DNA from 2 places in the Clostridium sp. JN-1 genome. Region 2 is predicted to be linked to the other one. Evidence: riboswitches for the same ligand, from Rfam matches in the RefSeq annotation. Region 2 holds a riboswitch; the other holds the start of a gene.
The links. A riboswitch is a leader RNA that binds a small molecule or an ion and turns the genes downstream of it on or off. The one in region 2 is predicted to bind glycine.
Positions count from the first base shown of each region.

Region 1: another riboswitch for glycine. It lies ahead of EBB51_RS06055 (DUF711 family protein); the one in region 2 lies ahead of EBB51_RS01115 (GrdX family protein).

Region 1 is NZ_CP033465.1:1,219,676-1,236,071, forward strand. It holds gene EBB51_RS06010 (response regulator transcription factor) at 1-361, opposite strand, end outside; gene EBB51_RS06015 (helix-turn-helix transcriptional regulator) at 518-739, opposite strand; gene EBB51_RS06020 (biotin--[acetyl-CoA-carboxylase] ligase) at 961-1,950, shown strand; gene iadA (beta-aspartyl-peptidase) at 2,025-3,188, shown strand; gene EBB51_RS06030 (cell wall-binding repeat-containing protein) at 3,274-5,010, shown strand; gene EBB51_RS06035 (FprA family A-type flavoprotein) at 5,048-6,247, opposite strand; gene EBB51_RS06040 (acyl-CoA dehydrogenase family protein) at 6,312-8,219, opposite strand; gene EBB51_RS06045 (hypothetical protein) at 8,750-9,208, shown strand; partial or broken gene EBB51_RS06055 (DUF711 family protein) at 9,864-10,029, opposite strand; glycine riboswitch at 10,207-10,300, opposite strand; gene thrC (threonine synthase) at 10,685-12,166, shown strand; gene thrB (homoserine kinase) at 12,175-13,074, shown strand; gene EBB51_RS06070 (aspartate kinase) at 13,102-14,418, shown strand; gene EBB51_RS06075 (homoserine dehydrogenase) at 14,455-15,738, shown strand; partial or broken gene EBB51_RS06080 (ABC transporter permease) at 15,827-16,105, opposite strand; gene EBB51_RS06085 (thermonuclease family protein) at 16,303-16,396, shown strand, end outside.
Region 2 is NZ_CP033465.1:209,213-225,608, reverse strand. It holds gene EBB51_RS01130 (glycine/sarcosine/betaine reductase component B subunit) at 1-195, opposite strand, end outside; gene EBB51_RS01125 (thioredoxin family protein) at 216-548, opposite strand; gene trxB (thioredoxin-disulfide reductase) at 559-1,491, opposite strand; gene EBB51_RS01115 (GrdX family protein) at 1,538-1,915, opposite strand; glycine riboswitch at 2,049-2,214, opposite strand; gene EBB51_RS01110 (DegV family protein) at 2,398-3,237, opposite strand; gene EBB51_RS01105 (tRNA (cytidine(34)-2'-O)-methyltransferase) at 3,253-3,720, opposite strand; gene EBB51_RS01100 (N-acetylmuramoyl-L-alanine amidase) at 3,851-4,579, opposite strand; gene EBB51_RS01095 (hypothetical protein) at 4,833-6,542, opposite strand; gene EBB51_RS01090 (MoxR family ATPase) at 6,539-7,453, opposite strand; tRNA gene EBB51_RS01085 (tRNA-Leu) at 7,709-7,795, opposite strand; gene EBB51_RS01080 (glycine--tRNA ligase) at 8,266-9,657, opposite strand; tRNA gene EBB51_RS01075 (tRNA-Asn) at 9,932-10,006, opposite strand; gene EBB51_RS01070 (DNA-binding protein) at 10,270-10,482, opposite strand; gene EBB51_RS01065 (ComF family protein) at 11,530-12,210, opposite strand; gene EBB51_RS01060 (hypothetical protein) at 12,183-13,175, opposite strand; gene EBB51_RS01055 (ATP-dependent RecD-like DNA helicase) at 13,144-15,402, opposite strand; gene metK (methionine adenosyltransferase) at 15,548-16,396, opposite strand, start outside.

The DNA of each region.
Region 1 (16,396 bases), 1.0 Mb from region 2:
ATACTCTACTTATCAATGCATTTACTTTTGCCACTAATATTTTAGGACTAAATGGCTTAGTTATATAATTATCTATGCCAAGTTCAAAACCTAAAAGTTGATCTTCATCTTCAGCTTTTGCAGTTAACATTATTATAGGAATATTTGAAAATTTTCTAACCTTCTTGCAAGTATTCCAGCCATCCATTACAGGCATCATTACATCTAATATTAAAAGTTGGACAGAGTTATCTTTTAGTATTTTTAAAGCATTTTGTCCATTATCTGCTTCGAGTACATTAAAACCTTCTTTTTTCAAGTATATTTTTATGAGTGTTCTCATTCTTTCCTCATCGTCTACAATCAGTATTGTTTCATTCATAAAATTACCCTCTTTATTTATTCAAATTTAATTTTTTCCCCATATACCTAAACTTATAGCTATTTGTAAGGTTCAGCGTATTAATGTATAAAAATTAAGAAACCACAGAATTAAAACTGCAGTTTCTAACTATATATTAATAATGTACTTATTAGTTTAAGCACTTAATATAAGATCATCTACTTTACATCTTAGTACTTCTGCAAGAACAACTATTTTGTTGAGACTTGGGTTCCTTTTATCTCCTCTCTCTAGTTCTTCTAAATAGGATTTAGAAATTGAAGTTTCATATTTTGGACTTTTCGTGAGATTTTGAATATCAAGAGTCGTATACCCGAGACTTAATCTCATATCACGAATTTTCCTACCATTTAACATACGAAAACCCCCTAACAACTATTAAGTTTTTAAACAATTTAATGCAAAAACTAAAATTTAAAATTGTTGAACTCTTATTTATAATTATTATAATGCTTTTTATATTATTTATAAACAACTAAAAATTATTTTAACACTTTTTTTACTATTATATAATTTGATAACCCTATTTTATGACTCTATAGTATAATATACTTACATGGATTAGGAGTGATAGATTTATGAAAGATACAATACTTCGTCTTTTAAAAGAAAATAAAGATGATTTTATATCAGGACAGGTAATAAGTGAAAAACTTGGGGTTACACGTACAGCAGTATGGAAATACATAAACATGTTAAAATGTGAAGGCTATGAAATTGAATCCGTATCAAAAAGGGGATATAAGCTTAAAGTATCACCTGATATACTTAATCAAGAGGAAATAAGTCCGAGATTAAATACTAAATTTATAGGAAGAAATATAAAATATTTTGAAAGCATAGATTCTACTAATACTAAGGCAAAAGAATTAGCTTTGAAAAATGCATGTGAAGGTACTGTAGTTATGAGCGAAGAACAGACAATGGGTAGAGGAAGACTTGGAAGGACATGGATTTCTCCTAAATACAAGGGAATATTTATGTCTATAATTTTGAGACCAGAAGTTGATCCACTTGATGTACCTAAAATAACTCAAATAGGTGCAGCAGCAGTTTTACTTGCGTTTAAGGCTTTAAAAATAGATGTGAATATAAAATGGCCCAATGACATAATATTAAATAATAAAAAGTTATGCGGAATTTTAACTGAAATGAGCGGTGAATTAAATAAAGTAAATTATGTGGTAATTGGAATAGGTATAAATGCAAATATTTCCCTAGAAGAATTTCCAGAGGACATTCGTGATAAAGCAACTTCTGTGTTAAGGGAAACTAACAAAAATGTTGTTAGAAAAGATTTGGCAAGCAGTATATTAAATAATTTTGAAGAGATGTATCAGAATTTTGTAAATAGCGGAGATATAAGTAGAGTAATAGATATATGCAGAAAGAATTCAATACTCATAGGTAAAGATGTAAGAATAATAAACCCTAGATATGAAAGGCTTGGAAAAGTATTGAATTTGGATGACAGCGGAGAATTAATTGTTCAAATGGAAGGTGGAAATATAGAAAAAGTTGTATCTGGTGAGGTTTCAGTGAGGGGATTAAATGGTTATGTCTCTTAATTTAAGAATAAAAAAATATATTTTTGCAAAAACTATAGAGAATTAGTAAACTTATTTAAAAAGAGGCGATAACTTTGATTTTAATAAAGGATATAGAAGTTTATTCTCCAAAATGTATAGGAAAAAAAGATATACTTGTATCGTTTGATAAAATAGCATACATTTCTGATAATATTGCTATTCCAGATAAAGATTTTCCAGAGGTTAAAGTCATAAATGGTGATGGATTAATTGCAGCACCTGGAATAATAGATCTACATGTTCATGCAGCTGGCGGTGGTGGAGAAGGTGGATTTAAAACAAGGACTCCAGAACTTACGCTTACAAACCTAACCTTAAGTGGAGTAACTACATGTGTTGGATTACTTGGTACAGATGGCAGCACAAGAAGTATGGGAAATTTAATTGCAAAACTTAGGGCACTTGAAGAAGAGGGGATAACTACATACTCATGGACAGGATGTTATGAGGTGCCAACTAGGACTATTACAGATAGTGCCAGAAGTGACATCATTTTTATGGATAAAATAATAGGAGTTGGTGAAATTGCAGTATCTGATCATAGAGGGAGTAATCCATCGTGTGATGATTTGATACATCTTGCAAGTGAATGCAGAGTAGGGGGAATGCTTTCAGGAAAATGCGGTATATTACACATGCATTTGGGAGATGGTAAAAGAGGACTTGAGCCAATATTTGATGTTATAAAGAATTCAGATGTACCTTATGAAAATTTACTTCCAACCCATATAAACAGAAATAACTTGGTTTATAAACAGTCAATAGAATACGCAAAAGCAGGAGGATATGTAGATATAACTACTGGGATAAAACCTGAAGGTGATACTGCAGTATATGCTGCAGAAGTTTATGAGACATTGTTAAAAGAAAAAATTTCGCCTTATCATATAACTATGAGTTCGGATGCAGGCGGCAGTATGCCTATATTTGATGAAAATAATAGATTAGTATCTTTAAAAACCGAACTTCCAAGTACTGATATGGAGACAATAAGGATGTGTATATCACATGGAATTTCAATGGAAGAAGCCTTAATACCTTTGACCTCTTCACCAGCAAAGCTGCTTAAACTAAAAGGCAAGGGAAATATTAAAGAAAATTATGATGCTGATATATTATTACTTGATAAAAATTTAAGCATACATACTGTGATATCAAAAGGTAAAATAATGGTTGATAATTATAAGGCTGTAATACGTGGAAGTTTTGAAAATTGAGTAATATATTGACTTTTTTAAGATAACTGTTATATTATGCATATATAAAATACAAAAAATTCATTAGAAAGAAAGCAGGATTAATATGACAAAGAGGAGTTTAAAGATATTGGCATTAATTGTATTCATACTTTCAATGAGTCCTCTTGGAAAAGTTTTTGCAGCTGATAAGTATTATAATACGGTAAGAATATATGGACAAGATAGGTATGAAACATCTTTTAATATAGCTAAAAACTTTGAAGACAAGACTTTTGACAATATAATATTAGCAAGTGGTAACAATTTTCCTGATGCATTAGCTGGCAGTGTACTCTCGAAAAAATTAAATGCACCTATATTGCTTGTAGACAATATTGATTTTGACAATAATAAATATGCACAAAATTATATTTGCAATCATTTAAATAAGAATGGGAATATATACTCGTTAGGAGGAGAAGCATCTATAAGTTCAAGTTATTTAGAACAATTTAAAAAGCTTGGAAATTATAATTTCGTAAGGTTGGGAGGAAATAATAGATTTGATACTAATATAGCAATAGTAAATGAGCTTAAAGTTAAAACTGGAACCCCCGTTGTAATTGTAAGTGGACAAGATTTTCCCGATGCACTTAGTATATCTAGTATAGCAGCTTCAAAGGGATATCCAATATTTATGAGTGATTCAAATACCCTACCTAATAAAATATCTCAAGAATTGTCCGTTATAAAACCATCAAAGGTATATATGATAGGCGGCAGCGGATCACTTTCAGAGAATGTTAAAAGTCAAATTTTAAATGCTGTTAAAGACTTGAATTCAAATAACGTGATAAGGATACAAGGAAGAGATAGATATGAAACGTCCGTGAATATATGCAAGTATTTTAATTTGAATTCAAATTATATAGTGCTTGTTAGCGGCAGCAATTTTCCTGACGCATTATCTGGAAGTGCCTTAGCTGCTAAATTGAATTCCCCTATAATTTTAGTTGATGACAACAACATACAAAATCAAAAGGAATATATAGATTCTTCTAATTATAATAGAGTTATAATACTTGGAGGTAATGCATCTGTAAATTCAAGTATTGAAGACAGCTTTTATGGAGAAAAATTAACTGTTGGCGGCGAATTTGATAAGGATGATAATAGCAAAATAGTTGATTACAAAATTGGAGATGTAATTGGAGATGGTTCTCAAGGAAATATAATACTTACAAATGATAAATATAATGTAAGTAAACTCATCATTCAAGATGAAAAGACTGGAAATATAATATCAAAAAAAGTATATAATGATTACTTTCCTGCAAGTGGAAAAATTGAATTAGCTGATGTAAGTGGAGATAAAGTTAAAGATATAATCGTAACTATGGAGTATGGCGGAAGTGCACATATGCAAGCTTGTGATATAGAAAGTTTTAAAGATGGAAATTTAACTCTTTTAGGAACAAATATGAATGGGACAGCCTATTTCCCTATGAAAGAAGAAGATTTAACATTTTCGCTTCAAGATGAAAATGTACTAAGTATATATTCTAATATATCTAAAAAAAGTTATGAGGTAGATTTAGGTAAAGATAAATATATACAAAGTGCAAATGATTCAGGTAAAAAGATATACCCTTATATAGGACACGGGCCAAGATTTTTAAATCAGGATATAGATGGTGATGGTTCAAATGAAATAGGAGTATACCAAGATATATCTGGAGAAAATCATGATGATATCATAGCTAGTTTTATAACATATTATAAATACCAAAAAAATAATAAGTGGAAACCGGTAGATTGCAGCATCTACAGCAATTACCCAATAGCACAAGTTCAAAAATAAAGTAGGGAGATACTTAGTGTACCTCCCATTTATAAACCTACTTCATTGATTCTATAATATTGTCCGCAATGGCATCTATTGAATCCTTAGAATCTTCTTTCATAGATGAGCTTATTGTCATGCTGCTATCTAAGATAGTCATTTCTTTCATACCATCTAAGAGTTCACGCATTAATTTAGCAGATTGAGGAGCCCATGTGCCATTTTCTATAAGAGTAAAAGTTCTTTTCTGAAGATTTAATGCTTTCATATCCATTAGATAGTTGAGCATTGGTGGATAGATTTTCAAGTTATAGGTTACAGAAGCAAGAACTATATGACTATACTTGAATGTCTCAGAAATTAAATAGGAGACATGAGTTTTTGAAACATCATACATAACCACATTAGTCATTCCTTTTTCAACTAGCCTTGTTGCTAAAATGCTGGCGGCAGCTTCTGTATTGCCATACATTGATGCATAAACTATCATTACACCTTTTTCCTCGGGTTCATAACGGCTCCATTTGTCGTATTTATCTAAAAAGTATCCAATATCATTACGCCATACCGGTCCATGTAGTGGGCAAATAAACTTAATGTCAAGTGCAGATGCCTTTTTCAAAAGACTTTGAACCTGAGGACCATACTTGCCTACAATATTTGTATAATATCTTCTAGCATCGTCAATCCAGTCGCGGTCAAAGTTTACCTCGTCATTAAATAACTTACCGTCTAAGGCACCGAAAGAACCGAAGGCATCAGCTGAAAATAGTACGCCGTTAGTAGTGTCATATGTTACCATAGCTTCTGGCCAGTGTACCATTGGAGCAGCTACAAATGCAACTTTATGTTTTCCAAATGACATAGTATCTCCTTCTTTGACTTCTGTTACTTTGTCATCGATAGGAAAACCAAATTGATGCATGAACATAGACGCTTTTTTAGTGCATAAAATTTTTATGTTTGGGTAGCGAAGAATAATTTCTTCAATGCAAGCTGCATGATCTGGTTCAACATGGTTGAGTACCATATAATCTAAAGGTTTGCCACCAAGAACAGCTTGAATATTCTCAATGAACTGACGGCAAATTGACCAGTCTACCGTATCAAAAAGTACTGTTTTTTTATCTAAAAGTACATAAGAATTGTAGGAAACACCCCTTGGAATAGGGTGAATATTTTCAAATAGGGCAAGACGATGATCATTGCCACCAACCCAATAAAGATCTTCAGTTATTTTTCTAACACAATACATATATTAATACTCCTTTACATTAAAAAATTATTTACTAGTATTTACTATAAATTATAAACCATAATCAAATTTCTATAAACATGTTTTTTTCTTCGCCGCAAGCAGGGCAGGTCCATTCATTAGGTATATTTTCAAAAAGTGTACCCGGAGCTATTTCACCTTCAGGATCACCAGAACCAGGATCATATTCATAACCACATCCATTGCAGACATAATGTTTCCAAGTTGGAACGACTTTCTTTGGAACAGCTCTCTTCATCTTCTTCATTGGAGGAGCTTCTTTCTTTGGTTCCCCATTATCTAAAGCAGCAGTGAGCAGTGGTAAAATTTCTTTTAGGTCACCGACGATACCATAATCTGCATTTTTGAAAATTTTTGCATTAGGATTGATATTTATAGCGACAATTGTAGCAGCGTCTTTTATACCTTTCAAATGCTGACCTGCACCTGAAATTCCACAGGCTATATAAAGATTTCCATTAAATTTTTGACCAGACATACCAACATAACGATTAAGTGGTACATACTTAAGAGTTTCAGCTACTGGACGCGAAGAACCTATAGCTGCGCCAGCTTGAACTGCCAAATCTTTTATAAGCTTCATATTTTCTTTTTCACCTATGCCCATGCCTACGCTGACTACTCTTTCAGCCTTACTGATAGGAGTATCTAAAGGTATTCCTACTGTGAAATCATAGCCATCTTTTTTAAGAGCTTCCACAAGAGAGGTAACTTTTTCCTCAGGACTTCCTTTCTTGAAAATCACTTTTTTACGATAACCTGCTGCAGGTTGATTTTGAGGAACTTTACCTGTGTGTTCGTTTTTTGGTGTTTTGCCTATGATGTGGGAAGCTATAACAACACGTTGAATTTCATTAGTTCCCTCATATATTGTGCAAATTTTAGCATCTCTATATGCACGCTCAACTTCCATGCCCTTAAGATAACCACTTCCGCCAAATATCTGAAGAGCATCATTGACAATCTCAAGACAAACGTCAGAAGTATATTGTTTTGCCATGGCAGCTTCCATACTGTAAGGCTCATGATTTCCTTTTAGTTCTGCTGCACTGTAAACAAGAAATCTAGCTGCTCTAAGCTTTGTAGCCATATCTGCCAGCTTGAATGAGATGACTTGCTGTCTGCATATAGGTTTGCCAAACTGAATTCTCTCTTTTGAATATTCAAGTGCATGTTCATAAGCACCTTGTGCAATGCCAAGAGCTTGAGCTGCAATACCAATACGACCGCCATCTAATGTAGACATGGCAATCTTAAAACCTTCACCTTCTTTACCTAAGAGATTTTCCTTAGGAACTTTCACATCATTGAAAATTAGCTCTGAAGTAGCAGAAGAACGAATACCCATCTTGTCATAATGTTTACCGAAACTAAAGCCTTCCCAGCCTTTTTCCACAATAAAAGCACTTATGCCGTGAGTACCAGTATTTGGTGTAGTAACTGCAAAAATAACGTAAGTATCAGCTTCTCCTCCATTGGTGATAAAGATCTTTTCCCCGTTTAAAATATAATAATCGCCGTCTAAAACAGCAGTGGTTTCTGTACCGCCAGCATCACTGCCGGCATTTTCTTCAGTAAGACCAAATGCACCAAGCTTTTCTCCTCTTGCTAGTGGAACCAAATATTTCTTTTTCTGCTCATCTGTGCCGTAAGCAGCAATTGGATATGTCCCCAAAGATGTGTGAGCAGAGAGAATTACACCTGTGCCGCCATCTACTCTTGATAATTCCTCAACAGCAATTGCATAACTTAATACATCTAATCCTGCACCGCCATATTCCTTTGAATATGGTATTCCCATCATACCTATATCAGCTAACTTATGGATTACTTCTGAAGGAAACTTATTTTCTTGATCTAACATAAATGCAATAGGTTTAACTTCATCTTCAGCAAATCCTCTGATTTTTGATCTCAAATCTTCATATTGTTTTGTAGTTTTAAAAAACATAAAGGCACCTCCCATAAATGTATACCTAAATTGTATAGTTACATTGTATATCTAAATGGTATACATTTCAATATATAATTTCTATTATTTTGCGAAAAATAAAAAAATAGGATATTAAAAACAGAGGACAGTGAAGGTTGATTTTTTGCTAACGCAAAAAAATCTTTAAATTTATATAAGTTAGCAATGTTTCGCTTTAGCAAAACGAGTTATCAAAAATTCAAATTAAAGATTTTTCGCAGTATAGCGGAGAAAAATCCTCCTTCTCTGTCAATTGTCCTCTGTCCTCTGTCCTCTAAAAAAATATTGCATTGCAATATTTTTATATTACGAATTACAGTACTTGCAATAAGGTAGTGATAGAGGCAATTGTTAAATGAGGAAGTCTATAAAATTTATTTGTAATAAGTTGTTAACAATATTGACACCTTAATGAAACAATTGTTGGATAATATAATAAGTAATGTGCTGCAGCAGAAATAATGAAATTTATAATATAACCATTAAGGTAGAAGTGGAGATAAACTATAATGAAAATTAAAGGTAAGAAAGTATTAAAAAAATCAAAAAAGTCTTCTTTTTCAAAATTTTTAACTATTGCTGCTTTAGTTGTAGCAATACTTGGAATAGCATCATTAGCTAATAATATTTACTTATTTACAAAGACTGTAAATCAATATGTAGCTCAAGGATATCCTGCAAGTGTTGTTGTTAAACAGCTTCTTTTAGCACAATTGCTTCCAGGAGTATGTGAACCAATTGCTGTATATGGAGGAATTGCAGTTGTTTTATTAGCTGTGAAAATAATCAATCAAAAAGTCTTAAAATGTTTAGAATTATTAACTCCAGCTGAAGTTAGTGATAATATTAATGCTGAGACTAAGGAAGATAGCGAAAGTTTTGCAGAAAGTGATACGAAACAAAATCCTGTTAGCATTGATATTGATAATGAAGAAAAAGATAAGCAATTACAAGCTAGTAAAGCTTAATTAAAATAAATAGATTTTTATAGTTTTAAACTTGGTTTACACTCCGGGGTATGCTGCCAAACTTCAGCACGATAAATACTTTTAATCATTCTAAGGCTCAATATTTTGAAAATCTAATAAACATTGATAAGCTCGCACCTCAGACAATATCAATGTTTATAGATTTTCTAAAATACTTCGCCAAGAATTATAAAAAAAGTTTTTACAGTGTCAAAGGCTGTATATATTTCCCAGAGCGTAAGTTAGGCTGCAATCTAGAAACCCCATATGACGAATTACCAATATATTAAAAGGACTTGGAAATATCATGTTAGAGGCATTAATTATGCATCTTATTAAGATATATAATTGTAATGAAATTTATTTAAGTCTTTATGAAGACAATAAGTGAGCTCTGCATTTATATCAAAAGTTTGGATTTCAGTTTAATGGGGAGTTAGATATCAATGGGGAAAAAGTAATGGCAAAGGTATTGTAAATGCTACTTTATTTCATTCCATTCTAGATTTTAAAGCTTCAGCCGCGGAAATTCTATTTATCTTTCGTCTTTAGTTCCTAAGTAATCCTTAAATTTGGATATTTTATCATCTAAATTGCTTTTATCACTATTAAATCTTACAGCATAAAAACTATTGCCTTTATTTAGAGTGTTAAAATCAGTTTCTCCGATTCCATGAAATGCACCGGTCATAAATGGATTATCTTCTACTGCATTAGCAAATACTACAAGCTTGGCACAGCCTATGCTGTCTGCATCTTTTGTGAAATAAGCAGTTCTTTTTATTATTCTACCCATGTCTCTTAACAGCATCCATTTTTAGTGTTTCCATTATGTTATTAAAATTAATCATTGGTTCTAACTCCTTATAATTATAATTTTGTACATTAAAAAATATTATCATGGATCAGTAATATGACAAAAATAAAAGAGACTAAAGTTAAACTTAGTCCCTGGAAAGCAAGATTTTCAAAGCAAAAAATAGATAGCTATTTTCTGCCTAAAATCCCCTGTCATTTTACCTGAGAGCTTCACCAAAATATTTTTTGGTTTTCCCCTTCGGTGCTCAATTGAGTCTCTCCAGAGGTTCGTCCAATAACGGTTTAATAAAATTATTCCGCTAAATTCATCCAATCCGTATTAAATTGTTTAATAAAATCCTAACATAAACATTAATTTAAGTCAATTTTCATATTTTGTTTATTTTTGTAATGAAACCATTTTCAACTAGAAAGTTTCTACAAAAATCTTGCATTTTGAACTGTATTTAAAACTTTAAATATTTTTAGCTTTTAAAAAATTATTAACTTGCTAAAAAAAATTGCAAAACAGCTTAATGTTAACGTTTAGACTTTATAATTAGAATTTTTGTATATATATAAAATACATTTGACTTTTATACAAAAACATTATAAAGTATTACTCAATACACTATTTAAAAAGTAAATGACATTAACTGTAAAAGGGAGGCTAATAAGTTGTTATATAGAAGTACTAGGGGAAAGGGAAAAGCTGTGGAAGCATCTTCAGCAATAATTAGAGGTATAGCTGAAGATGGAGGATTATATGTGCCAGAGCAATTTCCAAAAATCACAAAATCTTTTAGAGAGCTGGGAAATATGACCTATAAGGAACTTGCATTTTATATTATTAAAAAGTATTTTGATGATTTTAGTGATGCTGAACTTAAAGAATGTATAGACAAAGCTTATGATGAAAAGTTTGAAAATTCTTATATAGCGCCATTAACCTATAAGGCAGGAGCATATTTTTTAGAGCTTTATCATGGAAAGACATTAGCTTTTAAGGATATGGCATTAAGTATACTTCCGCATCTTTTAAAAACATCAGCAGATAAAGCAGGCATAACGAAAGAAATAGTTATACTTACAGCTACATCAGGAGATACCGGAAAGGCTGCATTAGAAGGCTTTAACAGTGTTGATAAAACAAAAATTGTAGTTTTTTATCCAAAGGATGGAGTAAGTGAAATTCAAAAGAGACAAATGACTACACAGGAAGGAAAAAATACCTTTGTAGTTGGTATAGATGGCAATTTCGATGATGCACAAAATGGAGTTAAGGAGATATTTGGTGATAAGGCCTTTAATGAATTATTAAATAAAAATAATTATATGCTTTCTTCGGCAAACTCCATAAACATAGGAAGATTAGTGCCTCAGGTGGTCTATTATGTTTATTCATATGCAAGTCTTTTAAAGAATAAAAAAATACAGGAAGGAGAGAGCATAAATGTAGTTGTACCAACAGGAAACTTTGGCAACATATTGGCGGCTTTTTATGCTAAGAAAATGGGAGTACCACTTGGGAAATTGATTTGTGCATCTAACGAAAATAAGGTGCTTACAGATTTCATAAATACGGGGATTTATGATAGAAGAAGGGAATTTTTCGTAACAAACTCTCCTTCTATGGATATTTTAATATCCAGCAATTTAGAAAGATTCTTATATGAAATAAGCGGCAGAGACGGGGAGTTTATAAATAATCTCATGAATAGACTTAAAGAAGAAGGAAGGTATGAGATAACTGAAGAAATGAAGGAAAAGTTAAAGATACTATATGGAGACTTTGCTGACGAAAAGGAAACTCTTGCAGCAATTAAAAAGGTCTACGAAACTTCTAAATATATCATAGATACACATACTGCAGTAGCTTATGAGGTTTATGAAAAGTATAAGAAAAATACATATGATGATAGTACTACTGTAATAGCATCTACAGCAAGTCCATTTAAGTTCCCAAGGAGTATAAACGAGGCTTTAAATTTTGCAGACAGCAGTGCTGCGGATTTTGATATGGTACAAGTCCTATCTAAGAAGATGAACTTGAAAATACCTAGAGGAATAGAGGGGTTAGAGAAAAAAGAAATTCGTCATAAAGTAACCTGTAAAAGGGGTGAGATGAGAAAAGTAATTAAAAATTTTTTAGGGGTGTAGGTGATATTATGGTAGAAGTTAGAGTGCCAGCAACAAGTGCTAATATGGGACCGGGATTCGATTGTCTTGGCATAGCACTTAATATGTATAACAGATTTTACATGGAGGAAATCAAAGAAGGGCTTGTTTTCGAAGGCTGTGAAGATAAATTTAAAAATGAAGATAACTTAGTATATGTGGCAGCGAAAAGATGCTTTGAAAAGATAGGCTACAAGCCTACTGGCTTAAGAATAAAAATAGAGGGTGATATACCTGTATGTAGAGGTCTTGGAAGCAGTGCAGCCTGTGTAATAGGGGGAGTTGTTGGTGCTAATGAATTAGCTGGGAGGGTTTTAAATAATCAAGAACTTTTAGATTTAGCAGTTAAGGTAGAGGGGCATCCAGATAATATAAACCCAGCATTTTGTGGAGGAATGACTGTCTCTATATCTGAAGATAATAAGGTTTTTTATAATAATATAAGAGTAAAAGAGGGTATTAAGTTTTGTGCACTTGTACCAGATTTTACATTGTCTACAGAAAAATCAAGAGCGGTTTTACCTAAAAGTATAAATTATAAGGATGGCATTTTTAATGTAGGAAGAACTGCACTTTTGATATCATCACTAAATAACGGGAATTTTAATTTAATTAAATATGCTTGTAAAGACAAGCTGCATGAGGATTACAGAGCACAGCTTATAGAAAATTTTTATTCTATAAAAGAAGAGTGCCAAAGACTTAATTGCTTAGGCGTATTTCTAAGTGGAGCAGGTCCAACAATCATGGTCATACTTGAAGAAGAAGATAAGGAGTTTTGCAAAAATATTCAAAGCTTTTTAGAAAATTTACAAAGTAAGTGGAAAGCTAGAGAACTTAACATAGACAAAGAGGGTACTGTGCTAAATAATTTAAAGCAGATAATCTAAGTACAACTAATTATTAGGGGGCTAAAAATGAATAATCTAATCGCAGCTAAATTTGGAGGAAGCTCGCTTGCTGATAGCGAGCAGTTTAGAAAAGTAAAAAGCATAATTTTAGAAGATAAAAAAAGAAGATATGTTGTGCCTTCGGCGCCAGGTAAAAGGTTTAGTAAAGACTACAAAATTACTGATCTTTTATACTTATGCCATGCTCATGCTCAAAATAATATATCCTTTGATGATGTTTTCAAGCACATAGAGGATAGATATACTGGTCTTGCAAGGGAACTTAAAATTAGGATAGATATAAAAAAGTACCTTGATGAAATAAAAAAGAAAATTGAAGATGGGGCTTCTGCAGACTATACAGCCAGTCGTGGAGAATATTTAAACGGATTAATCCTTGCTGACTATTTAAATTATGAATTTGTAGATGCAGCAGAAATTATACGTTTTAAAAATTATGGAAAGATAGATTTTGAAGCTACACAAAAAGCTGTAGATGAAAGAATGGCAGAGGTGGAAAGGGCAGTTATACCAGGCTTTTATGGGGCAATGCCTGATGGAACTATAAAGACTTTTTCAAGAGGAGGCTCTGATGTAACTGGAGCAATAGTTGCAAGGTGTCTAGGTGCAGAACTTTATGAGAACTGGACAGATGTTTCAGGCTTTTTAATGGCAGATCCAAATATTGTGGAAGATGCAAAGCCAATAGAAGTGGTAACTTATAAAGAGCTTAGGGAACTTTCTTATATGGGGGCAAAGGTACTGCACGAGGAAAGCATATTTCCAATTAGAGATGCATGTATTCCTATAAATATAAAGAATGTCAATAGACCGCAGGACAAGGGAACTCTAATTGTGGATGATAACAAGCCTATAAGCTACAGTGGAACTATCACTGGTATAGCAGGCAAAAAAGGCTTCACGGTTATAGCTGTACAAAAAATGCTTATGAACTCAGAACAAGGATTCTGTAGGAAACTCCTTTCTATATTGGAGAGCAATGGAGTTTCCTTTGAAAATATGCCTTCTGGCATAGATTCTGTTTCCTTGGTTATAGAGGATATACAGTTCGGAGATAAGTTGGATAACATACTTGAGGAAATCAAGAGACAGTGTAATCCAGATTCCTTGGAGGTTTATCCTAACATGGCGCTTATAGCCACTGTGGGTAGAGGGATGGATAGAACTAAGGGAATATCATCTAAGTTATTTGGAGGTCTCGCAGAGGGAGACGTAAATATTAGAATGATCAATCAGGGATCAAGTGAAATAAATATAACTGTCGGTGTAGAAAATGAGGATTTTGAAAAAGCACTGAGGAGCATATATAAAGCATTCGCATAGTTTGGTAGCTTATGGCTAGAAAGAGGGGGCAAAGTTATGAAAAAGGTTAGAATAGCGCTGCTGGGTTTAGGAAATGTAGGTAAGGGTGTTTGGAATATATTAAATTTTAATAGAGAAGCAATAATGAAAAGATCCGGTTATGATATTGAGATAGCAAAGATATTGGTTAGAGATATTGATAAAAAGAGAACTGTAGATGTTCCAAAAGAGCTTTTAACTACAGATGCCAGCGAAATATTTAATGATGATAGTATAAAAATTGTAGTAGAGGTTATGGGGGGCATAGAGCCTGCAAAGGATTATGTAATAAATGCTATAAGAAGAAAGATGCATGTGGTAACTGCTAATAAAATGCTTATTGCAACTAACGGCCAGCAAATTTTTAAAGAAGCAGAGGAAAATGGGGTTATTGTAAATTTTGAAGCTAGTGTAGCTGGTGGAATCCCTATAATAAATGCTATAAATGAAAGCTTAACTGCTAATAAAATACAAGAGGTTGTCGGTATAATAAACGGAACCACTAACTATATACTCACTAAGATGACTTTAGAAAATATGAGCTTTAATGAAGCGCTAAAAGAAGCACAACAAAAAGGATATGCTGAAGCAGATCCAACTTCTGACGTAGAGGGGCATGATGCAGCTTATAAATTAGCTATTTTATCTACTCTGGCATTTGAGACAGATGTAGATGTAAATGATATATATGTAGAGGGGATAACTAAAATAAATGCTGTTGATATTGAATATGGTAAAGAACTTGGATATGTCATAAAACTTCTGGCAATAGTTAAGGAAGTAAATGACAAGTTGGAACTTAGAGTGCATCCTACAATGCTTCCAGTTATCCATCCTTTAGCAAATGTTAATGATTCCTTTAATGCTATTTTAATTAAAGGAGATGCTGTGGGAGACTTAATGCTATATGGAAGAGGAGCAGGTGAGTTACCAACAGGCAGTGCTGTGGTTGGAGATATTATATCAGTTTTGAGGAATGATACTGAAGGGGCAAATGTTTTAGTTAGGAATTACACAGATAAAGAAGTAGTTCCTGTAGAAGGCTTTAAATCTCAATATTATTTGAGGATTTCGGTAAAGGATCTTCCGGGTGTTTTAGGGAAAATAGCTGCTGTTCTTGGTAAAAATGAAGTAAGCATTTTATCTTTTATACAAAAGCCTAAAAAAGGAGAGTTTGTATATATAGTTATTGTTACTCATGAAACTCTTGAAGGTGATGTTAATAAATCTTTAGAAAATATAAAGAAATTGGAAGAAGTAAATAAGATTGAAAATGTAATTAGAATTGAGAATTTAAGTTAAGTATAAAGAGACTACCTTAAAGTTGTATTTTGAGATAGTCCCTTTTTAAATTGGAATTTTAAAAGAGATTGACCTAAATTAGCGAACCCTATTCCATTCTAGATTTTAAAGCTTCAGCCATGGAAATTCTATTTATCTTTCGTCTGCTTAATAACTTTGATAGCTCATAGGTCAAGTATATTATAACAAAACCTACTAAAACATAAATGTAATTTATAGTTACTGGGAAGGACAAACTCATGTCTTTTGTTATTGATTTAAATAGAGCACGCATGGATGCAAGAAGCAGTGGTACTCCAAGAGTGTAGCCGACTACTACTATAAAGGAAGAACTGTTTAGAATTAGAGAATAAATTTCCTTCTTCCTGCTCACCACCGCTTAATTCCTTGGGAAATCTATGCTTTTTATCAAGCATAAATATATTTTCATATGCTATAATAACTCATGTGGAAATTATAGAAATTATATGTACAGCTCATAAAATAAGAGCTCATGAAAAGAAAGGAAGTGAATTTTAGTGGGATTTTGGTACTTAACATACATATTCTCACTAAAGATAAAAGATGAACAAACTTGTTAATAGAGGTGTAATTACGTTTATAACGGCCGTATTTTTAGTGATGTGCGCAGGCTGTTCAAGCAGTAGTAATTCATCTA
Region 2 (16,396 bases):
TACATCTTTTACAGGTATTATTCTAATTTCTTCGCCTGGCTTAGCAATATCTAATTTAATACTTTGAATTCTGTCATCATTACTAATTTTATTCAGTAATTCATCTTTATTGACATATAAAACTTCATTTTCAATCTTTGTTTCACTGCCAAATTGAAGATCATTAATATTAATTTTTCCTATCTCTAAACGCAATATACTCACCTCCAAATTTTTTATAGTGTCTCATAATATGATTTAATAAAACTTTCAACATCTTGCAATGAAGTAATTTTATCTGCAGTAATCGTGTTAACTTTTTCTCCCTTATTGTAAATTATCATAGTAGGTAATCCTAAAACTTTTTGTCCTATTGCAAGTCTTCTAGCTTTGCTTATATTAAGGCTTGAAAACTTAATCTTATCACCATACTTTTTCTCCAATTCATGGACTCCAGGCATAAGTTCTTTACATACTTCGCATTTATCACCCCAAAAATCTACAAATACAGGCTTATCAGCATAATTTAAAATTTCGTCTTCAAAATTTTGTTTTGTAAGTTCAACCATGTTAACCCTCCTAACCTAAAATTTTATTTTCTTCTATATATTTTTCAGCAGTAGTTGCTGCTATTGCACCATCTGCTGCTGCAGTTATAACTTGTCTTAATGACTTCTTTCTTATATCACCTGCTGCAAATACACCTGGTACGTTAGTTCTCATGTCTTCATCAGTTATGATATATTCCCTTCCATCCATAGAAACCTTACCTTTAAATAACTCAGAAATAGGATTATATCCAACAAATACAAAACATCCGTTAACTTTTAATTTACTTTTTTCACCTGTTATTTTATTTTTTATAACTAACTCCTCTAATATTTCATCACCTACAGCTTCTTCTACAGTTGAATTCCATATAAAACTTATTTTATCATTGGCAAATGCCTTTTCTTGCAGTGATTTAACTGCTCTTAGCTCATCTCTTCTGTGTATAACTGTAACATGTTCAGCAAACTTTGTAAGATAAATTGCTTCAGTAATAGCCGAATCTCCTCCACCTACTACTGCAACATCTAAGTCAGTAAAAAAGTCTGCATCACAAGTTGCGCAGTATGAAATTCCACGTCCTCTTAATTCTTTTTCATTCTTAAATCCCGAAAGTCTAGGATTTGCTCCAGTTGCAATTATAACTGTCCTAGCTTCGTATTTGTCATTTTTGCCTTTTATAACTTTTACTTCACCATCTAAATCAACATCAATTATTTCATCTTTAACAAACTTTGTTCCAAAGTTCATTGCTTGACTCTTCATTCTTTGACTTAAACTTGTTCCTGTGCAATCTTCAATAGATCCTGGATAATTCTCTAGTTCATCTGTCGTAGTCGCCTGTCCTCCATATTTTGCCCTTTCTATCAACAATGTATTCATTCTGGATCTAGATGCATAAATACCTGCAGAAAGCCCAGCTGGTCCTCCTCCAATTATTACACAATCATACAAATGTGACATATTACACCTCCGATTTTATTAAAAATGTAACTTTTAATATAAAATACTACTCAAATACGTGTTTTATAATGTCATAATCTATTACTGAAAAATCATTTAAAACACTAGAATCCCACATTGGAATGTCATAATTTTTTATAAACTTTTGAGTTGTATAAATACTCTTTTCTATATAACCTAGAGATTGAAAGTCTACATTTTCTTTTTTATCACTGCTTAGTAAAATAGTTCTATATGGTATTTGATTTGGTTTAACACTTCCCACCAGTGGATGTGTTAAAAGTTTATGTCCGCAGTGTACATAATCTCTTACCATTTTTAATACATCCATGACATTTCCATTTATAAAATAAACCTTATGTTTAGTTTGGAATCTGTCTCTACTCAATGGATTATTAGTAACAATTATTACTGGCTCTATCACATCCCGCTCCTTTCAGAATCTTCAATTAAATTTGTATAAAAAATTAAGGACATAAGTAAAAGACTACCCTTTTACCCCTGTCCTTTTAACCTGAGAGATTTACTCCTTCGGTGTTCAATACTTTCCAGAGTTATGTCCTTTTTCGGTCCTTGTGCCTGAGAAATTCATATTATTTAAGGAGATAATACTTGTTCCTTCGGCTATCCACTTAAGGATACTATAAAAATTATAGCTAAGTAGTCATCCCAAACAAATTATACAGCGTTTGGTACTTATACTTAATCTCCCGAAAAATTCATCCAAATATATTAATACTTTATGTATCAGTTATATTATATGTCATATATCGAAACTTTTCTATACATTTTCAATATATGTCTTATTTTGTTTTGTTATAGCATCTATAAATTTACCATATATATAACTCATTCTAAAAACATAAATAAAAGGTACATCAGTTAAAGTCAATATACCTTAAATAATTAATAATCCTCTACAAAAAATATTGCACAGGCACGCGGTCCTGCATGTATTCCTACTACACACCCTACAGTACATTCTATAAGGCCGTCAACTTTTAACTGCAATTCTCTTCTCAATATTTCAAGTACATCTTTATTTTTAGCATGTACAAGTACAGCACTATCATCTTTTTTCATATTTTTTTTGCTTAAATATTCAAGTATGATTCTCACAGCTTTTCTGCTTCCTCTAACTTTATCTATAACAACAAGCTCACCGTCTTTTATTTCTAATATCAATTTTATATCAAGTATACTTCCTATGATCCCAGCGGTTTTGGACAGCCTTCCACCCTTGACAAGATACTCCAAAGTATCAAATACTAATGCACTTTTAACATGCGGAATAGTTTCCAATATAGATTCTTCTATTTTTTTAACTTCATAACCCTTTTCCTTAAGTTTAGCAGCTTTTATAACTAAAATACCCAATCCTGAAGTCACATTTAAACTATCTATTATAGTTATATCTTGGCTTTGCAATGTATCTTTAGCTATGCATGCTGATTGATATGTACCGCTAAACTTTGATGATATATGTATTGATATTATCTTAAATCCTTCATCTAAATACTTTTTATAACAATCCATAAACCTTTGAGGATTAACTTGTGAAGTAGTCGGAAATTCACTGCTATTATCCATTTTCTTAAAAAGCCCAATTAAATTTATATCCAATTCATCCCTATAGCTTTTACCTTCAACATTGACAATTAGCGGAAGGACTTCAATATCATATTTTTTTATTATATTAACTGGTAAATCTGAAGTACTATCTGTAATTATTTTTATTTTTTCCATTGATTCGCTTCCTTCCTACTTCATAATCGGAAAGTTCATCTGTCTTAATGCTTCATATGCCACTATAGCAACTGTATTTGATAAGTTCAGCGAACGTGTCGTTGTATTTATCATTGGTACTCTTATACATCTTTTAGGATCACTTTCTCTTATATAATCTGGCAATCCACAGGATTCTCTACCAAAAACAATAAAATCGCCATCTTTAAAATTAGCTTCATGATAAAAATTTTCTCCATGAGTTGTAGAAAAATAAAATGTTGAATTCTTATATTTTTCTCTTAATTCTTCATATGACTCATATATACTTAAATCTAGATAAGGCCAATAATCAAGTCCTGCTCTCCTTAAATGTTTTTCATCTAAACTAAAGCCCAATGGTTTTATAAGATGAAGTTTACTACCAGTAAGAACACAAGTTCTTGCTATATTGCCAGTATTTTGCGGTATTTCTGGCTGAAATAATACTATATTTAAACTCACCACAAGTCCTCCTTTTCAATAACCAATAAAATTATTTATTCTTATAAAACTCTTCTTAATATATTACCCCATAACATCTAAAGAGTAAAGAGAAAGTGGTAAAAGAAAACTTACTAACTTATACAGCTTGTCACTTACCACTATCAAGATATTTTATTATACCATCAGAGATATTCTGTGCTAAATTTTTAAGAACACTATCCTTAGATAGCTTGTCCCTATCATCCTTATTTGTTATAAAACCACACTCAACTAAAGCACAAGGTATCTTACTATATCTAAGTACAGCCACATTTTGTTTCTTTATTCCTTTACTGTTCCAATTGTCAGACTTAACTGCTTGATTTTCTAATATCTCCGACAATTTTATCCTCTGATTAGTTTGATATCCTTTTGGATCATAGTATAATGTAGTAATACCATTAAAATCTGTATCATTAATTGAATTAATATGAACAGAAACAAATACATCTCCATTTGCCGCATTTACTCTGCTGCCTATTTCTTTTAATGGCACAAGTACATCACTATTTCTTGTAAGCGCAACGTTATATCCCTCATTTTCAAGATATTCTTGTGCATATTTAACTATTTTTAGAGTCAAGTTTTTCTCGTACATATTTCCATAGCTAGTACCATTGTCAACACCACCATGACCTGCATCTAGAACTATAGTATATTTATTATTCTCCTGTTTATGCTTAATTAAAACCCCTTTATCTTTACTTGATGCCATAACAGCTTGTCCTTTTACAGTAGAACCCCCATTGCACAAAACTTGATTTTTCCCAAACAATAACGATAATAAAGTAAAAAAAATACAGGAAAGCATAAACTTTTTTCTGTTTGCAATTCTCATTTTAATCCTCCTAATCCATCGTTATTCAATTTCTAATATACATTTATCAGCAGGAATTTACCCTGCTCAAAACTCTCATGTTTATTAATTTATTTACATTTAAGTAAATACCTGTATAAAGTTATCTGTAAACTTATTATAATATGAAATAAAATAATAATCAATTGTTATAAATGTATTGGTCGTATCAATTTACTATATGTTAAAAAAATTATAGGCTTCTCCTATTAATATGATTCCGTAAAGTTTTTACTCAATCATACATATTATTTAATTCATTTTCTAACATAACTCCTACTGTATCAGCAAACCTTTCTGAAGATTTTATATGAACTAAGTTGTGTCCATATATCTTTTTTGCGGCAGGAAAATCCTCATCACTCCCTGTGAAAATACCAAGGATAGAAACTCCATCCTGACGACCTCTTCTCACTTCCAAAGCAGTATCATTTACACCCATGACACCTGCATAATCATATTCAGCACGATTAGTTTCGCTGTCTTGTATGCACTGCATATCATTAGGTCTTCCATCAGATAGGACTATTAGTATTTTATTTTCACATTTTAAACTTTTCATCATATAAAGTGCAGTACGTACAGATAAACCGTCTCTATTGCATCCTGAAGCATTATAATCAAAAATCTTACTATTTTTGTTAGTTTCGTTGTAATCACGGAAAAGGTTAATAATTGTATAATTTTTAAGACTGCAAAAGGAGTAGACTCTTACAGGGATTTGACAGCGTGTAAGGCTTTCAGCTATAATATACCCCTCTGCTGCAATAACTTCCTGACGCTTTGTCTGTGATAGCGATGCATCTAACATTATATCCACAGTTAAATTTTTAGCATCATTTTTAAAACTTTTTATAAAAATCTTATTATCATAAAGATAAAGATTTCTCCAGACGTTTCCTGCTATAAATTTCCCCGTCTCCGCTCTGCAGGAAAACTCGCGATTGACAAGCATAACATTTCTAATTTTGTTCGTCAGCTTTAAAATACTATTATTGTTTCTCGCAAGGTTTTCGTTATAATTTGCATTATTTTTTTCTCTCTGTTTTAAAACATCATTTCTATGTTCAGCTGCATTCTTATTGACCCTAACATTAACGTCAAAATCCCCTCTTGTAAAATGGATGTGACAATTTTTATGGTTTCCAACACACAGAACCTCTTCAAAAGCCTTTGCCTGCAGTTCTTGTAGAATTGATGACCCATAATATCCTTGTATAAACTTTATCTCATCTGAATTACTTTGATTCATGGATTTAAACCAACTAAAAGCTCTTTTTAATTCAACAGCCATTGAATTAAAACGTTTAAAAAATGAATTGTGCCAGGAGCTCAACTGCTTACTATCTATTTGAAAAATGCTTTTGTTTTTTTTAAATTTTTTTGGTACACTTTTTTCCTCACTGTGAGCAGGTTTATATTTGAAATAAACTTTTATAATCTCATTCATACGAGATATAATCTGTTTCGTATCCATGTTCTCATCAAACTCTAAATAATTTAAAATGTTAAGCACTAATTTTGTTGTTTTAGGTTTTTGACCCAATATCCGCTGAAAATAAGCTATCTTGATTTCATCTATAATGTCAACAGCTAAATCTGGATTACATTTATCAAGAAATTTTTTTGAATAATTTCTTCGCAGATTTTCAAGAACTAGTCGTTCATCTTTTGCCTTTTTATAAGTGCAGTTTTCTAAACCTATCCAAGTTAATTCTTCTAGCAATGCATGATTAGTATCTTTTTTAAGGTAATTGAAAAAACTTTTTAGAAGTGAATAATCATAATATTTATGAACAGCTCCGATAATATAATTTAAGTAAAGATCAGCCTTTCCATCTTCATCATATACCTTGATTTCTGAATCAAATGAGTAATCAGATGAAGCGTTCCATATAATATTATCAGCTTTTTTTATTTCCTTGTTTTCTTCTTGCATAGTCAATCTATAAAAATTTCACCTCTTTTCACATTTTTGGGTATCCTGAGACTAATAACATCTTCTATAAGCTCTCTTTCAAAGTTATCAAAAGATTTATTTGTAATGCCCATCTTGAGTGCTCTAGATGCTTCAAGACCCTTATCTATAAGATGAATGGAAGAAATGAGACCTCTTAGATCCACGGATTTCGTGGAAATCTCCGAATTTTCACTTTTGTCTTGAAGATCCTGAAATAGTCCTGCAAATTGTTTAATATATTTATTATTCATATTAGGAAATTCTCGTTTAAGTAACTTCATAAGATTCTCGGAAGAAATAGTTGGCATTTCAATAACCATAAAACGTGAAACCAAAGCTTCATTAACTTCTCTTGTACCTGCATATCCATAATTCATCGTAGCAATAAATCTAGTTGCATTTTCTAGAGGAATCTTATCATAACCAGGTATATCAATAATTCTTCGAAAATCTAATGCAGCATGAAGAAGTGCAATAGATTCATTCCTTGCCATATTAATTTCATCAAGGACTCCAAAACCTCCTAGTACTGCACATTCATAAATAGGACCATGCCTCCAAACAACTTGTCCGTTTTTAAATGTATCAGAACCAATAAGAGATGAAAAATCTGTGTTAACGTGAAAGGAAATATCCCAGCTTGGTCTTTGAAACGCAGCTGCTAGGTTTTCTGCAAAAACGTTTTTTCCACTTGCTTTAGGACCAACAAGGAGAAGGTTTTCACCACAGAGAAGAGCTGTAATTGCTTCCTCCCAAATTTCTTTTCCGTAATAATTATATTTAGGTTTTGGTATTCTATATCTTATATCGGGATTCACATTATAAAAATTTTGATAACGTTCTATTTCAGTAATTAGATTTTCACTAATTCCCTCTTTTCTTAAAAAATCTAACATATTAACGCCTCCAACACTTCCGCAGCTGCTTTAATTTAATATATAAATATATATACGTTTGAACATCTATTTACATATTATGCTATACATTGGTTTCCGTCAATATAACTTAATACTTTATTATTACTTTTAATTAATAAAAACCCTCGTTAATTCTATAAAAAATTTTTAAAGAATCTTATGAGAGTTTTTAGTACTTTTAATAAATTATAAAAAAAATAAAAGCCCCGTGAAATGTTGATTTCACAAGGCTCTTGGTGCGGATAACAGGACTTGAACCTGCATGAAGTTTCCCTCACTAGAACCTGAATCTAGCGCGTCTGCCAATTCCGCCATATCCGCATGAACGATATTATTATATCACAATCTATATTATCATTGCAAAATAAATTTATGTCTTTACTTCTTAATATTTGTTAAGTTATAGATATTTTACCGAAACATTTAAAGTTAATATATATTACAAATGCTATAATAGTCAGCTTTAAGACATATTTATCCAAAATGCAACTAAATTTGAACTTATTTTAACAATATATCGCTAGGTCAGAATTGTTAGAAAATATTTAATTTAACAATTTTGATTATATTGTTGAAATTTGTTGATAACATATGCTATACTATAATCGTGCCGTAAGGAAACATTAATATAATTCCCCAAGTTTTAATTAAACATATAACATATCCCCATGATTAAACCCTATTTTACCGGATAAAAATCCGGTAATTTTGTTTTTTGTATAAATTTATGTAATTTATATAAAAAACAAGACCAGATTTTGAACTCTGGTCTTGTTTTTTATATTTTAATATTAAAATTCTACCTTTTCTTTCAAGAATCCTTTAATTTCATCTATTTTTATTCTAAACTGTTCCATAGTATCTCTATCTCTAACTGTTACTGTATTATCCTCTAATGTATCAAAGTCTACTGTTATACAATAAGGAGTTCCTGCTTCATCTTCTCTTCTATATCTTTTACCTATACTTCCTGCTTCATCATAGTCAACACTAAAATCACGTCTAAGTTGATCATAAATTTCTGAAGCTTTTTCAGATAACTTCTTAGTAAGAGGAAGTACTGCTGCTTTAAATGGAGCTATAGCTGGATGCAGGTGTAATACTGTTCTTGTATCTCCATTTTCTAACTCTTCTTCATTATAAGCATCTACTAAAAATGCAAGAACAATTCTATCAGCTCCAACTGATGGCTCTATACAATATGGTATATATCTTTCATTAGTAACTGGATCAAGATAAGTCATATCTTTTCCAGAATGCTCTTGATGCTGCCTTAAATCATAATCAGTTCTATCTGCAACTCCCCATAATTCTCCCCAGCCAAATGGGAACAGATACTCAATGTCAGAAGTTGCTTTACTATAGTGAGATAATTCTTCTTTTTTATGATCTCTAAATCTTATATTTTTTTCATCTATTCCAAGCCTTAGTAAGAAATTCCAAGTATGCTTTTTCCAGTAATCATGCCATTCTAAATCTGTTCCTGGTTTGCAGAAAAACTCTAATTCCATTTGTTCAAATTCCCTAGTTCTAAAAGTAAAGTTTCCTGGAGTTATCTCATTTCTAAAAGATTTTCCTATCTGAGCTATACCAAATGGGATTTTCTTTCTTGTTGTTCTTTGAACATTCTTAAAATTTACAAATATGCCTTGTGCAGTTTCAGGTCTTAAAAATGTCTCGGATTTAGAATCTTCCGTTACACCTTGAAAAGTTTTAAACATAAGATTAAATTGCCTTATATCTGTAAAATTGTGTTTACCACAACTAGGACAGTTGATATTATTATCATCGATATACTTTTTTAATTTTTCATTACTCCAGCCATCTGCACTAGCCTCTTCTATTCCACTTTCAGTCATGTGTTTTTCTACTAGTTTATCTGCTCTAAATCTTGATTTGCATTCCTTACAATCCATAAGTGGATCTGAAAAGTTTCCAACATGGCCTGATGCAACCCATACTTCTTTATTCATTAAAATAGCAGCATCTATTCCAACATTATATTTGCTTTCATGAACAAACTTCTGCCACCATGCCTTTTTTACATTATTTTTTAGTTCAACTCCCATAGGACCATAATCCCATGTATTTGCAAGACCTCCATATATATCTGACCCAGGGTATACAAAACCTCTACTTTTACATAAGGCTACTACTTTATCCATACTTTTTTCATTTTTCATTACTAATACCTCCTTAAATTATATAAAAAAAAGAACCTAATCTTAAGGGACGAAAGCTTTTTCCGCGGTTCCACCCTTTTTGACATAAGTCCTACTCTCTTCTTATCATTCAAAAGCTCCATTCACAATAAGGCCCTAATTGTTTCCACCACCCACAATTTCTCTTTAAAGACATTATAGTTACTTTTCTTTATCATTATGAAATATTTAATTATATCTATTGTAACATTATTTTTATAATTGTCAATCAAAATTATTCAAAAAAAAATAAAATTGGCTCCGCGAAAAGGATTCGAACCTTCAACCCTTCGGTTAACAGCCGAATGCTCCACCGTTGAGCTATCGCGGAACAATTTAATTTACATATATTATTATATCATGTATTTTTAAAAATGCAATATTTTTTACATATTTTTTTGCTTTTATTATAATTTTAAATAACTTGTAATAAAATTAATATAATAGTCTCAAAAAAGTTATCATATTATCAATTTGCATATTAGTCTCCATTAATGACTTTCTATTAATTTTATCATAAAATAATATTCCTAGGTTAATGCAATCTTATGTAAAAATAAAGCCCAGCAGAATTAACACCGCTAGGCTTAAAAATTATCTCTTATAGTATTTTTTCCTAAGCTCATTTTGTTCTAACTTTCTCTTTTCAACATCTTCTTTTAAGTAAATTCCTTTTTTTATTGCTACAAGTTTACTCTGCCTATTCATATCAGAAAGTCTTTGCTTACTTATACCTAAATATTTAGCAACTTCGCTCGAATCCATAGTATTATCTTTAATTAATTTTATTAACTCCCCTCTATCCATAATTTACTCCTTATCTTGCTTTTTTAATAATTTATTTTTTTCATCTTCTAATTTATTTTTTTCCATCTTAAGTATTATAAGTCTGCCCCCAAGAACAATAATCACTACAACACAAGTTATTAAAAAATAATTTAATATTTTCATATTACCGTGGTATAATGATAAGTAAATAAAATATTGTGGAGAGGAAAGTTATTTCCCTTTCCTCAGCTTTTTAATTTCTAGCTTTAGTTTTTCAATTTCTAATTTCGTCTTTCTACTGGTTAATTGAATTTGACGAATTGTTAGTATTGAAATTACTAAAGCTATTAATTTACTTATCCATATCACTTCTTCACCTCCTGCTTATAACTATATTATATTAAACCTACGTAAAAGGTTAATAGGTATAGCTAATTTTATTGTTATTAATGCTATTTAACACTAGATGTTATATTCATTAAATTTAATCACAATAAAAGCACCTACTATTTTTTTACTTAGTAGATGCTTAGATTTTTTCTTTTATAACTTTATACTAACAAAATAATTTTAAGTTTAAAAAGACACTCTATTTAAAGAGTGCCTTTGCTACAGCAGGGATTTACTGTAGTGCTGCTGTTTATCCAAACTTCTATACTACTATAATAACATATGTTACACGTAAATGTTACTGAAAAAGCAACTATTTTCCTGATAAATCTTAATATTTTATAAATAAGGCACCTAGTATTAACTAATATGTAAATTATCCTATATCAATTTTTTTAGGTCGGGAATAGGCCAAAATTTTTGATTTCAAATAAATATAGCAGCCTTAAAAAAGACTGCTAATTTGCACAGTTAGTGCATTTATAAGTCATTTGACCTGGTCTTTGACCCCACACTCGCCTGCTGGAACTTTCGCTACCCAACTTTAGTCTCTCACTACTAATTCTCTCGCCCCTAGGCGGCAGGACTTACATCTAAACCGCACCATGCTCATTAAATATTTTATTTAACTTACGTGGATCGCTTCGCCTGCGACTGGCATCGACTTTCAACCACAAAACTGACTCACAAATAAAATTATACTCTACTTTTTGCTGCAGTCAATATCTTAATTTTTCTAGCACCATTTTTCTTTAATTCTTCTGCACAATAATATGCTGTTGCACCGGTAGTTATAACATCATCAACTATTAAAATATTCTTGCCATTTATATTGTATCCACTTATATATTTAAAACTATTTTTCATATTCATCCATCTTTGTTTTCCATTAAGTCCTATTTGATCTTTCGTAGATTTTACTTTTTTTAAGCAGTCAATTACAGGTATATCAAGTTTATCGGAAATCACTTTTGAGAGATATGCACTTTGATTATAGCCTCTATTTCTTAAAGAACTTTTTGTCATAGGAACATACGTTATATAATCAAAATCTATATGGTTAATGTTTATAGTATTTACCATATATTTTGCTAAAAGTCTGCCGGCCTCAAAGTTACTTTTATACTTTAGTCCAATTATAAGTTCCATTATAGTTTTTGAATAATAAGCTGCACTATAAGCATTGTACTCTTTGCCAAACTCTCCTATATAAAAACCACTTTTACAAAACTTAATATTTTCTTTACAATTGGAACATATAACTTCATCGTCGTATAATTCTGATTTACATATTATACATTTTTGATCTGATGTATATATTACTGACAGTATACATTCTTTTATAAACTTTAAATTTTTAATAATCCTTCTTCCCATGCTTCTTTATTAAAATTTCTCATTATATCCTTGGCTTTTTCCATATCATAAGTTTCCTTATTTGCCAAAAATATAACCTCTCCCTCCAAGTTTTTTCTATTTCTATTTGCGCCTGCACAAATATACACTAATTTTTTATAATCAAATTTAGGACTATCTGCAAAGTAAACCATAGTATCTACATTTTGAATATTATAATTAAATATATCAAAGCTGTCTGTTATACATACTCCATTTTTCAGCTTTTTAAAATTACTTATAACTTTATCACTGTGTATTTTATGTACACATGTTACGTTTTGAGTCATATTACTGCAATATCTATTTATATAACTGTATATTTCATCTATGTTATGATCATTAGGTACGCATATTATAACTTTTCTATCTGATTTAATAGAACACTGTAAATAATCATATATGACAAATGGTATATCCTGACTTATGTCAATTCTCGTAAGTATAGTTCTAGGTTCAATTAGAGGCTTTTTATCATCCCTTATTGGAAGAATAATCTCTTCTCCCATTTCGAGTATATTTTCTATAGAATAAATTATAAATTTAGCATTTTCATTTGACAGCTTATCTAATAAATGAAATATTTTACGCTTATTATACAGCGGAAATGCACTTAAGTTATCATATATCACTAAGTCATAATTTTCACATAAATTTTCGGCATTTTTAAAATCACATACTTTTAGTAACTTATTTCTAGTTTTTACATTTAAGTATGGTTTTACGCTTCTAACTATATTTAGATTGTCAGACTTTTCATCTGTTATATATACTACTCTTTTTCCATTAAATAAGTGAAATAATATAACATTTATAAATACATCAGTTGAATTATACGGTGGAGATATTACATTTAGAATTTTTTGATTTCCAGTACTCCAATTTAATATATCTTGACTTATCTTACTTTTCTGTTTACTCAGCTTTAACTTCTGGTATGTCAGCATTTAACCCACTCTCCATTATATCCATTATTCTGTATTTTAATAATGAATACCTCTCAAAACTTTTATCATTATTTATCATAAATTTTAAAGCCTTCAAGTCTCCAACTAATACAACCATCTGTTTTGCCCTAGTTATAGCAGTATATAATAAATTTCTATTCATAAGTAAAGGTGGTCCCATAAATATAGGCATAATACCAACTGGGAATTCACTCCCTTGACTTTTGTGTATAGTTATAGCATAAGCAAGTTCTAATTCGTCCAAATACAAATTATCATATACTACTCTTTTTTCATTGTCGAATATCACAGTTAGAGTATTTTTATCATTATCTATGTCTTCTATATACCCAACATCTCCATTGAATACTCCGAGTCCTTCATTTTCGCCATCTCCTGATATTCTAACCCATTTTAATGAATAATTATTTTTAATTTGCATAACTTTATCGCCTACTCTAAAAATACTATCTCTAAATTCCTTTTCTTTTTTCTCCTTACTTTTAACATTTAGTATTTCTTGAAGTTTGGTATTTAAATTATTAATTCCCAATACGCCTTTTCTCATAGGTGATAGTATTTGAATATGCCTCATCTTATCCCAATTCTTATTAAATTTAGGAAGTCTTTTGTCTATAAGCTGCACTAACGTATCTAATATATTTTCAGGATTATTACATCTTATAAAATAAAAATCTTTCCCCTTTTTATTTAAAATTGGCATTTCTCCATTATTAATCTTATGTGCATTTACAATAATCAAACTTTCACGTGACTGCCTAAAAATTTCTTTAAGTCTAACAATTTTTACGCATTTGCTTTGTATTAAATCTCTAAGGACGTTACCTGGTCCAACCGACGGAAGCTGGTCAGCATCGCCAACTATTATAAGCCTAGTACCTACTGAAATTGCTTTTAACAAATTACTCATAAGCATCACATCTATCATTGATGCTTCATCTATTATTAGTACATCGCACTCAAGAGGTGCTCCCTCACCGCGTGAATACAATATATTATCTTGCCCTTCACTTATACCCATTTCAAGCAGCCTGTGAATAGTCTTAGCCTCTCTTCCAGTAGCTTCAGTCATTCTCTTTGCAGCTCTTCCAGTTGGAGCAGCCATAAATACCTTATAGTTAATTTCTTCAAATATTTGAGTTATCGCATTTATGATTGTAGTTTTTCCTGTACCAGGTCCTCCTGTAATTATTTCAATTCCATTTTTAAAAGCTCCATTTATAGCTTCTTTTTGTGAATCGGCAAATTTAACATTATTATTCTCTTCAAACTTTTCTATTTCCTTATTTACATCAATTTTAATGTCTTCATACTTCGAAAGTGATAACTGAAGTATCTTTCTTGTAATATTCATTTCACAATAATAGTAAGGGAGAGTAAATACACAAATCTTACTATTAACATTCTCCAGTTTTATCTTTCCGCTTGCAGAACTATCATATATATTTTCTTCAATTTCTTTTCTAGACACACCTAGAGATTCGATGGCTCTATTTATTAGAAGATCAAAAGGCATATACGTATTGCCTAATCCGCAAAAGTTATTTACTATATATTTTATACCGCTTTGTATTCTAAAAGGAGAATTCAATTGTATACCAGCATTTCTTGCTATTTTGTCAGCCGTTTTAAATCCTATACCAGATATTTCTTCAGTTAATACATAAGGATTTTCTTTAATAACTTTTATAGAATCATTTCCAAACTTTTTGTGTATCTTTACACATTGATTTGCTGTGATCCCATATGTTTGAAAAAAAATCATAAGACTTCTTATTTCATTTTGTTTTGAGTAAGAATTACATATCAATTGTATCTTTTTTTCTCCTATTCCTTCTATCTCTCGAAGCCTTGTTATATCATTATCTAAAATTTCTAAAGTTTTTTCTCCAAACTTTTCAACAATTTTTCTAGCAGTTACAGGTCCTATTCCAGATATTACTCCAGATGCAAGATATCTTTCTATACCTGCTGTAGAATCTGGAACAATTTCTTCACACGAAGATACCTTGAATTGTTTTCCGAAGTGCGGATGAGTAGTCCACTCACCTTCTAACTTTAAATTTTCGCCCTCTGTAATATATGGTATACATCCAACTATTGTGATACATTGACGCTTAAATTTTTCTTTAAATCGTGCAACTACATATCCATCACTATCACTTTGAAAAAGTATACTGTCAATGTTTCCTTGTAATTCTTGCATACAATCTCTCCTAAATATGTTATTTTATTTATCAATAATTATATCATTAAATCATATAAAAATAGAATATATACTATCAAAAAAAAGATTTAGCATGATAAATCTTATAATCACACTAAATCCTTAATAAACTTCAAAATTAACTTTAGATATATTTCTTTATTTCTTGAACCTTATCTAGTCTTTCCCAAGGCAAGTCTATATCAGTTCTTCCAAAATGTCCATAAGCAGCAATCTGTTTGTAAATCGGTCTTCTTAAATCTAATTCCTTTATTATAGCTGCAGGTCTTAGATCAAATACCTTTTTAACTATTTCTACAATCTTATCCTCTGATATCTTTGATGTTCCAAAAGTATCAACTGTTATAGAAACTGGCTGTGCAACACCTATAGCATATGCAAGTTGTATTTCTAATTTATCAGCAGCTCCAGCTGCAACTAAATTTTTAGATACCCATCTTGCAGCATAAGCAGCAGATCTATCAACCTTCGTTGGATCTTTTCCTGAAAAAGCACCGCCGCCGTGTCTTCCACATCCACCATAGGTATCAACTATTATCTTTCTACCTGTAAGTCCTGAATCTCCTTGAGGACCTCCAACTACAAATCTTCCAGTTGGATTTATAAAATACTTAGTATTTTCATCTAAAAGTTCAGGTGAAATAACTGGTTTTATTACATGTTCTATAATGTCATTTTCTATTTGATCGTGCGTTGTATCAGAATCATGTTGAGTTGACACAACCACAGTATCTATTCTAACCGGTTTGTTATCATCATATTCAACAGTAACTTGCGTTTTCCCATCAGGTCTTAAATAATCTAAAGTTCCATCCTTTCTAACTTTAGCTAATCTTCTTGCAAGTTTATGAGCTAAAGAAATAGGCATGGGCATATATTCTGGAGTTTCATTCGTAGCAAATCCAAACATCATTCCTTGATCTCCAGCACCTATAGCTTCAGTTTTATCCATTTCACCTTTTTTTGATTCTAG